Regions from separate parts of the Streptodolium elevatio genome, predicted to be linked through region 1. Evidence: riboswitches for the same ligand, from Rfam matches in the RefSeq annotation. Region 1 holds a riboswitch; the other holds the start of a gene.
What was found. A riboswitch is a leader RNA that binds a small molecule or an ion and turns the genes downstream of it on or off. The one in region 1 is predicted to bind glycine.
Positions count from the first base shown of each region.

Region 2: it holds a riboswitch for glycine, as region 1 does, so the genes downstream of both, gcvT (glycine cleavage system aminomethyltransferase GcvT) here and gcvP (aminomethyl-transferring glycine dehydrogenase) in region 1, are expected to answer to the same signal.

Region 1 is NZ_JBSFVE010000002.1:529,955-535,553, reverse strand. It holds gene ACWD12_RS06585 (ATP-binding protein) at 1-224, shown strand, start outside; gene ACWD12_RS06580 (ABC transporter permease) at 310-1,170, opposite strand; gene ACWD12_RS06575 (ATP-binding cassette domain-containing protein) at 1,167-2,297, opposite strand; gene ACWD12_RS06570 (NADPH-dependent FMN reductase) at 2,492-3,121, opposite strand; glycine riboswitch at 3,311-3,403, shown strand; glycine riboswitch at 3,406-3,517, shown strand; gene gcvP (aminomethyl-transferring glycine dehydrogenase) at 3,673-5,599, shown strand, end outside.
Region 2 is NZ_JBSFVE010000029.1:25,028-30,626, forward strand. It holds gene gcvH (glycine cleavage system protein GcvH) at 17-400, opposite strand; gene gcvT (glycine cleavage system aminomethyltransferase GcvT) at 542-1,699, opposite strand; glycine riboswitch at 2,026-2,141, opposite strand; gene ACWD12_RS35755 (OsmC family protein) at 2,290-2,718, shown strand; gene ACWD12_RS35760 (enhanced serine sensitivity protein SseB) at 2,902-3,624, shown strand; gene ACWD12_RS35765 (enhanced serine sensitivity protein SseB C-terminal domain-containing protein) at 3,745-4,452, shown strand; gene ACWD12_RS35770 (PH domain-containing protein) at 4,479-4,964, shown strand; gene ACWD12_RS35775 (DUF885 family protein) at 4,978-5,599, opposite strand, start outside.

The DNA.
Region 1 (5,599 bases):
CGCTGCTGGACGAGTTGCGGGCCGCGGCCGGGCTCGGCGGGCGGGCGCGCAGACTCGGCGACGAGGCCGAGCGGGCGCGCAAGACGGTGACCGCGCGTATCAAGGACACCTTGCGGCGGATGGGGTCCGTGCACCCGGCGCTGGCCGAGCACCTGCGGGAGAACGTCACGACCGGGGCCGCGTGCTCGTACCACGCGGAACGCGGGATCGCCTGGCGCCTGTGAGGCACCGGGCGACCCCGCGTCCCGGTACGCGCATGCGCCCGCCCCCGCCGGCTCGTCACGAACCGGCGGGGGCGGGCGGGTACGGCTACTTGCGGTTGTACAGGCGCATCGTCAGCGTCCCGAAGACCGCCACGAACGCCGCCGAGAACAGCAGCACCCACAGCGTCTCGGTGGTCGCGTAGTCGCCGTCCATCAGGTCGCGCACCGCGCTCACCAGGTGCGTAATGGGGTTGACGTCCACGAACGCCTGGAGCCAGCCCGGCATCGTCTTCGGGTCGACGAACACGTTGCTGAGGAAGGTCAGCGGGAACAACACCATCATGCTGACGCCCATGACCGACTTCTCGCTGCGCAACAGCAGGCCGAACATGGTCCAGATCCACGAGAACGCGAACGAGAAGACCACCAGCAGCGCGATGCCCGCGAGCACGCCGAGCACGCCGCCGTCCGGGCGGAAGCCCAGGATCAGGCCGACCGCCATGATGACCGTCGAGGCCAGCACGTAGCGCAGCAGGTCGCCGAGGATCATGCCGACCAGAGCCGCGGGCCGCCAGATCGGCAGCGTGCGGAACCGGTCGAACACGCCGCGCTCGATGTCGTTGTTGAGCGACACCCCGGTGTACATCGTGATCATCACGATGCTCTGGACCATGATGCCCGGCAGCACGAACTGCAGGTATTCACTGGTCGATCCGGCGAGCGCGCCGCCGAACAGGTACGTGAACATCAGCGTCATCATGATCGGGAACGCGGTCACGTCGAACAGCTGCTCGGGGACGTGCTTGATCTTGAGCATGGCCCGCCAGCCGAACGTCACCGACGCGGACAGCGGGCCGGGCCGCGACGGGCGCTCCTTGGTGGCGAACACCGCGGCCAGGTCCTCCGCGACGACCGGCGCGGGGACGTCGGCGTCGACGTCCTTGGTGGGGGTGACGACGGTACTCATGCTGCCGACTCCTTCACGATGTCGCCGCTCTTGCCGTTGCTGCTGCCGTTGACGCTGCCGCCGTTGCTCCCGCCGCCGTTCCCGGTGCGGTCGGACGTGCGGTCGGAGGTACGGTCGGCCGTGTGGTCGGCCCTGTCCGGGTGCGTACCGCCGGTCTGCACCGAGGACTCGGTCAGGGCCAGGAAGACCTCGTCCAGGCTGGGCTGGCCCAGCGAGAAGTCGTCGACGATGATCCCGGCGCGGGCCAGTTCGGCCAGCGCGCGGGCCGCGTCCTCGGCCGCCCCCAGGTCGGTGCCGTGCCCCGGGATCGCCGCGGTCAGCGCCACCGGATCGGAGCCCAGCTGCACGGACGAGCCGAGCGCGCCGACCAGCAGGCGCTTTGCCTCCTCGCGCTGGTCCGCGTCGCGCAGGCGCACATGGATCGACCCCGCCCCGACCGACGACTTGAGCTGGCCGGGGGTGCCCTCCGCGATGACCTTGCCGTGGTCGATGACCGCGATCCGGGAGGCGAGCCGGTCGGCCTCCTCCAGGTACTGGGTGGTGAGCAGGACCGTGGTGCCCTGCGCGACGACCGCGCGCACGATGTCCCAGACCTGGTTGCGGCTGCGCGGGTCGAGACCGGTGGTCGGCTCGTCCAGGAACAGCAGATCGGGGGTGTTGAGGATGCTCGCGGCGATGTCGATGCGCCGCCGCATGCCGCCCGAGTACGTCTTGACCTGGCGGTCCGCCGCGGCGGTCAGGCCGAACACCTCCAGCAGCTCGGCGGCCCGGGAACGCGAGTAGCTCTTGTGATGACCGAGCAGCCGGCCCAGCAGGACCAGGTTCTCGGTGCCGGTCAGGTCCTCGTCGACCGACGCGTACTGGCCCGTGAGGCTCACCCGGCTGCGGACCGCGTCGGCCTCGCGGATCACGGACTTGCCGAAGACGTACGCCTCGCCGTCGTCCGGGCGCAGCAGCGTGGCCAGCATCTTCACGGCCGTCGTCTTGCCGGCGCCGTTGGGGCCCAGGACGCCGTACACGGTGCCGGCGGGGACCCGCAGGTCGATGCCGTCGACGGCGCGGTTGGTGCCGAAGACTTTCACCAGCCCCTGCGTCTCGATCGCCAGGCCGGGGGAGTGCGTCGTCATGGTGTGTCCTCTTCGGGTCTCGTGCGGGCCGCGGTGCGGTCGCTGCGGGTCTCTGCGGGTCTCGACGGGCCGTTCCCTCGATGTCTTGGACCGGGGCCGGCCGGGGAACTCATCGGTCCGCGCCCGACAAATCTGCGGAAGTCCGGGGGTGGTTCGCGCCCTGCCTCGGTGATAGCCGCGCGGGGCGCCGGCGGTCATGCGACGTAGGGCCTGGCCGCGCGGGCCTCGCGCAGTGCCGTGCCCCACCAGACGAGCTGGTCCAGGAGTGCTTTCGCGGCGGCCTCGGCGTCGCCGTCGGCGGGGCCAACCGGGTCCGCGACCGCCGCCAGGTCGAGCGCGACCACGTCGCGCATCGTGACGGTGTGGAGTTCTGCGAAGACCTGCCGCAGGTGCTCCACGGCCAGCAGGCCCCGTGCCTTGTAACCGTAGGAGACAAAACCGACAGGCTTGGCGCGCCACTCGTCGTACACGTAGTCGATCGCCTGTTTGAGCGACGCCGGGTAGCTGCGGTTGTACTCCGGCGTCACCACGACGAACGCGTCCGCGTCGCCGACCGCGGACACGAAGCCCAGCATGTCGGTGCTCGGCCGCTCCGGCAGCCGGGCCGGGAACACGAAGTCCGCCAGGTCCACGACCACCGGCTCGAGGGCCGGGATCCGGCCCACCAGATCCGCGATCCACCCGGCCACCCGGTCGCCCACGCGGCCCTCGCGGGTGCTGCCCACGATCACCGCCACGCGCAGCGGCACGTCCCGGTCCCCGCCTGCGAGGTCGCCGCCGGTGCCCGCGGCGTGCTCGGGGACGCCGTACTCCCGGTCGCTCATCGGGCCCTCCTCTCCCTGCCTGCCCACTACCTCTGGACTGCTTCTCCTGCACTGCTCTCACCGGTGAGGCGCGAGACGGAGTCCGGCGGTCGCGAGACCGCGTCTCGCGGGTCCCGCGGCATCGCGCGATCTTGTCCGCCGCGCGTGATCCCGTACGCGATCCCGCACTGATAGCGTTGAAGCTGCACCGAAAGCCACGCGGGAGAGTCCGGACCTCGATCCGGGCGCCGAAGGAGCAACCCCTCCCCGGAATCTCTCAGGCACCCGTACCGCGCGGCCATGGGCACTCTGGAAAGCAGTTCCGTGCACGACGGCGGGACTCACCGACGGTGAAAGCCCCGGCCCGCAGATGATGCGGCGGCGCGGGTGAAGCTCTCAGGTACCGATGACAGAGGGGGAGGCCGTTAGGCCGCGCGTACCCGCGTGACCTTCTCCGCATCTTCAGGAGGGCCTCCACTGTGAGCTCGTCGTCGCGTTCGTCGTCGCCCCGCCCGTCCGGCCCCGGCAGCCTCACCGCGCTCGAGGCCGCCGGCCCGTTCACCGGCCGGCACATCGGCCCCGACGCCGACCAGCAGGCCAAGATGCTGGCGCACATCGGGTTCGGCTCACTCGACGAGCTGACCGACGCCGCCGTACCGGGCGCGATCCGCACCCTCGACCGGCTCGACCTGCCCGAGGCGGTGAGCGAGGCGGCCGTGCACGACCAGCTCCGCGCCCTCGCGGCCCGCAACACCGTGCTGCGCCCGATGATCGGCCTGGGCTATCACGGCACCCACACGCCGCCGGTGATCCTGCGCAACGTGCTGGAGAACCCGGCCTGGTACACCGCCTACACGCCCTACCAGCCGGAGATCTCGCAGGGCCGTCTGGAGGCGCTGCTCAACTTCCAGACCATGGTGTGCGATCTGACCGGGCTCCAGGTCGCGGGTGCCTCGCTGCTGGACGAGGGGACCGCGGCCGCCGAGGCCATGACGCTCGCACGCCGCGCGGGGCGGGCCAAGAGCAACGTGTTCGTCGTGGACGCCGCGTGCCTGCCGCAGACCATCGCCGTCGTGCGCACCCGCGCCGAGGCGCTGGGCATCGAGGTCGTCGTCGCGGACACCTCGGGCGGACTCCCCGAGGGCGAGTTCTTCGGTGTCCTCCTGCAATACCCGGGCGCCGACGGCCTCGTGCGCGACCTGACCGCGCTCGTCGCCGACGCGCACGCGCGCGGCGCGCTCACCGCGGTCGCCGCCGACCTGCTGGCCCTCACCCTGCTCACCTCGCCCGGCGCGATGGGCGCGGACATCGCGGTCGGCACCACGCAGCGCTTCGGCGTGCCGATGGGCTTCGGCGGACCGCACGCCGGATACCTCGCGGTCCGCGAGAAGCTGGCGCGCTCGCTGCCGGGACGGCTCGTGGGCGTGTCCGTCGACGCCGACGGCGACCAGGCGTACCGCCTCGCGCTGCAGACCCGCGAGCAGCACATCCGGCGCGAAAAGGCGACCAGCAACATCTGCACCGCGCAGGTCCTGCTCGCCGTGATGGCCGGCATGTACGCGGTCTACCACGGCCCCGACGGCCTCACCGACATCGCCCGGCGCACCCACCGCTACGCCGCCGTCCTGGCCGCCGGACTGCGCCGCGACGGCGTCGAGGTCGTGCACGCGGACTTCTTCGACACCGTCCTGGCCCGTGTGCCGGGCCGCGCCGACGCGGTCGTGCAGAACGCCCGCGCCGAGGGCGTCAACCTGCACCGCGTGGACGCCGACCACGTGTCGGTGACCTGCGACGAGACCACCACGCGCGACGACCTGGCCGCGGTGTGGCGGGCGTTCGCGCCCAACGCCGCCGCCGGGACCGCGGCGGACCTGCGCGACCTCGTCTCGACCCTGGACGCCGAGACCCCCGACGCGCTGCCGCAGGCGCTGCTGCGCACCGACGAGTTCCTGGCCCACCCGGTCTTCCACGCGCACCGCTCGGAGACCGACATGCTGCGCTACCTGCGGCGCCTCGCCGACAAGGACTACGCGCTCGACCGCGGCATGATCCCGCTCGGTTCCTGCACGATGAAGCTCAACGCGACCGCCGAGATGGAGCCCGTCACCTGGCCGGAGTTCGCGAACATCCACCCGTTCGCGCCGGCCGACCAGGCGGCCGGGTACCTGGAGCTGATCCACGGCCTGGAGGACGCGCTCGTCGCGGTCACCGGCTACGACAAGGTGTCGATCCAGCCGAACGCCGGCTCGCAGGGCGAACTCGCGGGCCTGCTCGCGGTCCGCGCGTACCACCTGGCCAACGGCGACACCGGCCGCGACGTGTGCCTCATCCCCTCGTCGGCGCACGGCACCAACGCTGCAAGCGCGGTGATGGCCGGGATGCGCGTGGTCGTCGTCGGCACCGGCGAGAACGGCGACGTCGACCTCGACGACCTGCGCGCCAAGATCGACGCGCACCGCGACAGCCTCGCGGTCCTGATGGTCACCTACCCCTCGACGC
Region 2 (5,599 bases), on a different contig from region 1:
GCTCCTCGATCGGGGCTCAGGCGCCGGTGAAGGCGTTGTACTCGGCTTCGGACATCAGGCCGCCGACCTCGGCGGCCGGGGTGTCGAGTTGCACCTTGACGAGCCAGCCCTCGCCGTACGGGTCGGAATTGACCAGGCTCGGGTCCTCGACGACCGCGGCGTTGACCTCGACGACCTCGCCGTCGGCGGGGGCGAAGATGTCGCTCACGGACTTCGTCGACTCGAGTTCGCCGCAGGGCTCGCCCGCGGTCACCCGCGCGCCGACCTCGGGGAGCTGAACGAAGACCACGTCACCGAGGGCGTCGGCGGCGTGCTTCGAGATGCCGATGACGGCCGGGTTCCCGTCCGTCGTCAGCCACTCGTGGTCCTTGCTGTAGAGCAGGTTCTGGGGTGCGCTCACGGGTCCATTCTCCATTCATTGCGAGGGTCGCTGATCCGCAGGGGGTTCTTGCCGGTGTTTGGCGCGTTTTGTCATCGCCCGAATCACCCGAATCATCCGGGTGAGGGCAAGGGCAAGCCGTGTCCGAGGCCGGCGGGCAGGCTACTGCCGCTTGTAGAAGGGCAGTGCCACGACCTCGACGGGTTCGGCGGTCCCACGGATGTCGATCGCGAGCCGGGTGCCCGGCTCGGCGTGCTCGAGAGGTACGTACGCCATCGCGATCGGCGCACCCAGGGTGGGCGACGGGGCACCGGAGGTGACCTCGCCGACCGGCTGCTTCGTGGCCGGGTCGAGTACGGCGTACCCGGCGCGCGGCACGCGCCGCCCCGGCGACCGCAGGCCGACGAGCGTCGCGCGCGGCCCTTCCTTCTCCCGGGCCGCGAGCGCGTCGCGGCCGACGAAGTCCTCGGGCTTGTCGAGGCGTACGACGCGGCCGAGGTTGGCCTCGTACGGCGTCACCGACGTCGTGAGCTCGTGCCCGTACAGCGGCATGCCGGCCTCCAGGCGCAGCGTGTCGCGGCAGGACAGGCCGGCGGGGATCATGCCGTGCTCGGTGCCGACCTCGGCCAGCGACGTCCACAGGCGCTTGGCGTCGTCGGGCGCGCAGAACAGCTCGAAGCCGTCCTCGCCGGTGTAGCCGGTGCGGGCGAGCAGGACGTCGACGCCGGCGACCACCGCGCGGTCCGCGGCGTAGTACTTGACCTGCGCGAGATCGAGGTCGGTGAGCGGCGCGAGGATCGCGACGGCGTGCGGCCCCTGGACGGCCAGCAGCGCGTAGTCCGCCGAGCGGTCCGTGACGACCGCGTCGAACCCGGCGGCCCGGGCGGTGAGTTCGGCGGCCACGAGGGGCGCGTTCGAGGCGTTGGCGACGACGAGGTACTCCGTCTCACCGGTGCGGTAGACGATCAGGTCGTCGAGGATGCCGCCGTCGGCGTCGCAGATCATCGTGTACCGGGCGCGGTCGACACCGATCTTCGAGATGAAGCCGACCAGGGCGTGGTCGAGCGCGCGGGCGGCCTCGGGGCCGGTCACGGCGATCTCGCCCATGTGGGTCAGATCGAAGAGCCCGGCGGCCTCGCGTACCGCGCGGTGTTCGGCGCTCTCGCTGCCGTAGCGCAGCGGCATGCGCCAGCCGGCGAAGTCGGTCATCGTCGCGCCGAGTGCGTCGTGGACGGCGTCGAGCGGCGTGCGGCGTTCCTGCGCGCGCTCCTCGGCGCGTCCTTCGGGGCGTTCTTCGTGGGCGGCCTGATTGGACGTCATCGGCTGGACTCCTCGCGGGTGTGATGGTCCCGAACGCCATGATTTCGTACCGGTTCGTCCGAAGTCGTGTGCACGCGCGGGCGCACGGCAGCGGGTACGCGGCAGCGCACAGGGTGGGGTGAACGGTCCAACAGGGGGCTCCCTCGGCGGTGTGCGGTGCGCACTGCTGTACGCCGCACCAGCGGGTGGGTCGCCTCCCCCTCTGTCATGGACCTGAGAGCTTCACGCGCGGTCGCGCCTCCCGCGGAAGTGATCGCGGGCGCGGACGGCGGCTTGCACCGTGGGTGAGTCCCGCCGTACGGCACGGGACTGCTTTCCAGAGTCGCCTCACCCGCGCGGTACTTGGGCCTGAGAGTTTCCGGGGGAGGAATTGCTCCTTCGGCGCCCCGCCACCGGCCGCCGCAAGGGCGCAGGTGAAAGAGGGCTCTCCCGCGTGGGGTCGAGGGCCGGTGTGAAGTTGTGCGCGCATGCTATCGGTATCGGGCGTGGGTGGTGCGGGGCGTGTCGGAGGATTCTCCAATGAGCCTGCCGACCCCGGCATTGCTAGCGTGGGCGGCGTCCAACCACCGTACGTACAGGGAGGTTCGCCCATGGCGACCACGCGCACTGCCACGACCCACTGGAAGGGCGCGCTGATCGGCGGCGCCGGAACCGTGTCGCTCGACTCGTCCGGCGTGGGGACGTACGACGTCTCGTGGCCCTCGCGCGCGGAGGCGGCCAACGGCAAGACCAGCCCCGAGGAACTCATCGCCGCCGCGCACTCCTCGTGCTACTCGATGGCTCTGTCGCACGGGCTCGCGGGCGCCGGCACGCCGCCGGAGTCGGTCGACACCGAGGCGAACGTGACGTTCCAGCCGGGCGAGGGCATCACCGGGATCGTGCTCAAGGTGCAGGCGCGCGTACCGGGCCTGTCCGAGGAGGACTTCCAGGCCGCGGCGCAGAACGCCAAGGAGAACTGCCCGGTCAGCAAGGCGCTCGCCGGTGCGCCGATCACGCTTGAGGCAACGCTGCTTTCGTAGCGTTCCCCGGCGGCAACGCGTCGGCCCGAGGGATCGGCCTGAGCATCGGGCCTGAACAGTCGGCCTGAACAGTCGGCCCGAGCCGTCGGACGACTCGGCGGGGCTTCGCAATCGTGCGGGGTCCCGCCGTTTTCGTGTCCTGGCACGGCCTAGGCTGGCGATTGATCCGATCGCACTCAGGAGGTGGCCGTGGCCTTCCCGGCGAACCACGTCGAACGCTGCCTCGTGGCCGCGATGCAGGACCCGTCGCGCACCGGTGAGCTGATCGACGCGCTGGCGGAGGCCGAGGTGTGGGTGCCGCTGCCCGCCGGAGGCGGCCCGCACGACGCCGAACTGACGCTGCCCACCACGGAGATAGCCGGAGCGCCGTTCGTCCCGGTGTTCAGCTCGGAGGAGCAGTTCCGCCGCGTCGCGGGGCCGATGGCGTTCACCGTCGCGCCGGTACGCGAGTTCGCGCGCGGCCTGCCGCCGCATGTGGGCATGGCCGTGAACCCCGGCGGCGAGGTGGGCATCCCGATTCCGCCGGACGGCGTGCTGGAACTCGCGCGCGTGCCGGGCGCGGGCGCGACGGGTGCGCGCGTCACGCTGATCGAGCCGGCGCCGGAGGAGGAGCCGTACGTCCTGCTCGCGGCCGCGGCCGAGGAGTTCGCCGCGACGCACGTCGTGCTGACCGCCCGGCGCGCCCTCGGATTCGTCGAGAGCGACGCGCCGTCCCTGTTCATCGGCGTCGAACTGGACCGTTGGCAAGAGGAGGACCGCCGCATGGCGATCGGCGCGCTGGAACGCGCGGTCGGCCGGGCGGGTACGCCGTGGCCGGTCAACCTCGTGCTGATCGATCTGGCGCAGGACCCGGTGGGGGACTGGATGCTGGAGTCCGTGCGCCCCTTCTACGAACGCCCCTTTTAGCAGACACGACCTGGTCCGGGATTCGCCCTCGCGCGCTCGTCACGGTCGTACGGGGCGGTGGGCGCCGGGGTCTCCGGCCTACCATGAGCACGTCGTCACGCAGCGCAAGGGGAGGGCATCGTGACGTTTACCGGTAACCCCGGCAACGAGGTCGAGCACGCTCTGCGGCAGGTCGCGCCGCAGGACTACGAGGCGTACGAGCGGCTGTTGGAATGCCTTGCCCGCGGCCACGTCTGGATGCTCCTGTGGCAGGGCGAACCGGGCAGCCCCGACGCGCAATACGGGAACATGGAGGTGCACGGGTCGCGCTACGCCCCGGCGTTCACCTCCGAGGGCCAACTGCACGAGAGCCGCTGGGACCGGGGCTGGGAGGTGCACGCGGTCCGGGAGATAGCCGCGACCTTGTATCCCGACCAGTGGGGCCTGTGGCTCAACCCGCACATGCAAGGCGGCGGGGTCGGGGTGCCGTACCTGGATCTGCGGCGCATCGTGGGGGGGCTCGACAAGCTCATGCCCGGGCCGGTGCGCGTCGGCGAACCGGCGCTCGACGACTCGGCGTTCTGGGCGGTCCTCACGGCCGAGCTCGGGGCCTCCGGCGTCGTACGCGCCGCGCACCGCGCCTACGTGGAGCCGGCGCTCGGAGCGCCGCGCATCGTGATAGGGACCCGTCTCGCGGACAACGACCCCGCGACCGTCGACCGCATGAAGCAGGCCATGGCCCGTGCCGCGGGCATGCTGCAGGGCATCGACATCTCCTCGGTCGCACTCGACGATCCGTACGATCCCGTCGCAAAGTGGATGCGAGAGCAGACCCGGTCTTTCCTGTGAGGTAACGGTTCTGACAAGGTTCCCGCATGCATGAGATCCGGATGGTCCTCGGCCTGAGGCAACGCTTCATGTGGCTTGTGCTGGGGATCGTCTTCGCCCTGCTGGGCGTCTACATGCTGATCATCGAGGAGAGCTACTTCTTCCTGGTCCTGGCCGTGCTGCAGGTCGCGTTGTTCTTCTGGAGTGCGCGCTTCTCCACCGTGGTGCACGCCGACGGGCTGACCGCGGTCGGTCTCCGCACGCGACGGCTCGCGTGGCAGGACATCGCCAATGTCGAGGCCAAATCGCTGCTCGGTACGCGCGGCGTACGCCTGACCCTGGTCAGCGGGCGCCGGGTACGCCTCCATGTGCCCGCCACCGGTGGCGGCGCGAACGACCCCGATTTCGACGTCAAGCTCGCCACCATCTCGCAGTGGTGGGCGGTCGCGACCGGCCGCATGGCCCCCGAGCAGCAGCAGGCCGGCCTCGCGCGGTACGCGGGGCAGCCGCCGACGGGCTACCCGGGCCGCTGACCGTGACGGGGCGTCAGCCCCGTTCGACCGCCGTGCCGATCAGGCCCAGGGGAGGGCTGCCCAGGTCGAGCAGCGCGGTGTGGAAGCGCTCCAGCGTGAAGCCGGCGCCCCACGTCGACCGGGCGTTCTCGCGCAGGTCCTGGAGGGCCAGCTTGCCCCACGTGTAGCAGCCGTAGTTCGGGTCGAACGTGCCGCGCCGCGCCTCGCTCGCGGCACCCGCGCGGGCGACGTACGCATCCGCCATGAAGCGCCGCGTGGCCTCCTCGACGTCCATCGCGCCGGTGTGCAGCCCGATCGCCGCCGCCAGGCGCGTCACGCGGAGCAGCGCCTCCAGGCACATGCCGATCGCATAGCGCGGGTCGTCCGCGCGGAAGCCCTCTTCCAGGCACACTTCCTCGATGTAGTGCGCCCAGCCCTCGGCGAACGACGACGAGTGCAACACCCGGCGTACGTCCGACGGCGCGCGCCGCAGCGCACGCCCGTGCGCGAAGTGCCCGGGCGCCACTTCGTGCACCGTGATGGCCGGGAGCGTGGTGCGGCTGAAGATCGTCAGCCACTCCTCGATCTCCTCGGCGGGCCAGGACGGGTCCGGCGGGGTCACGAAGTACCAGGACGGCGCCTCGGCTTCGCCCGGC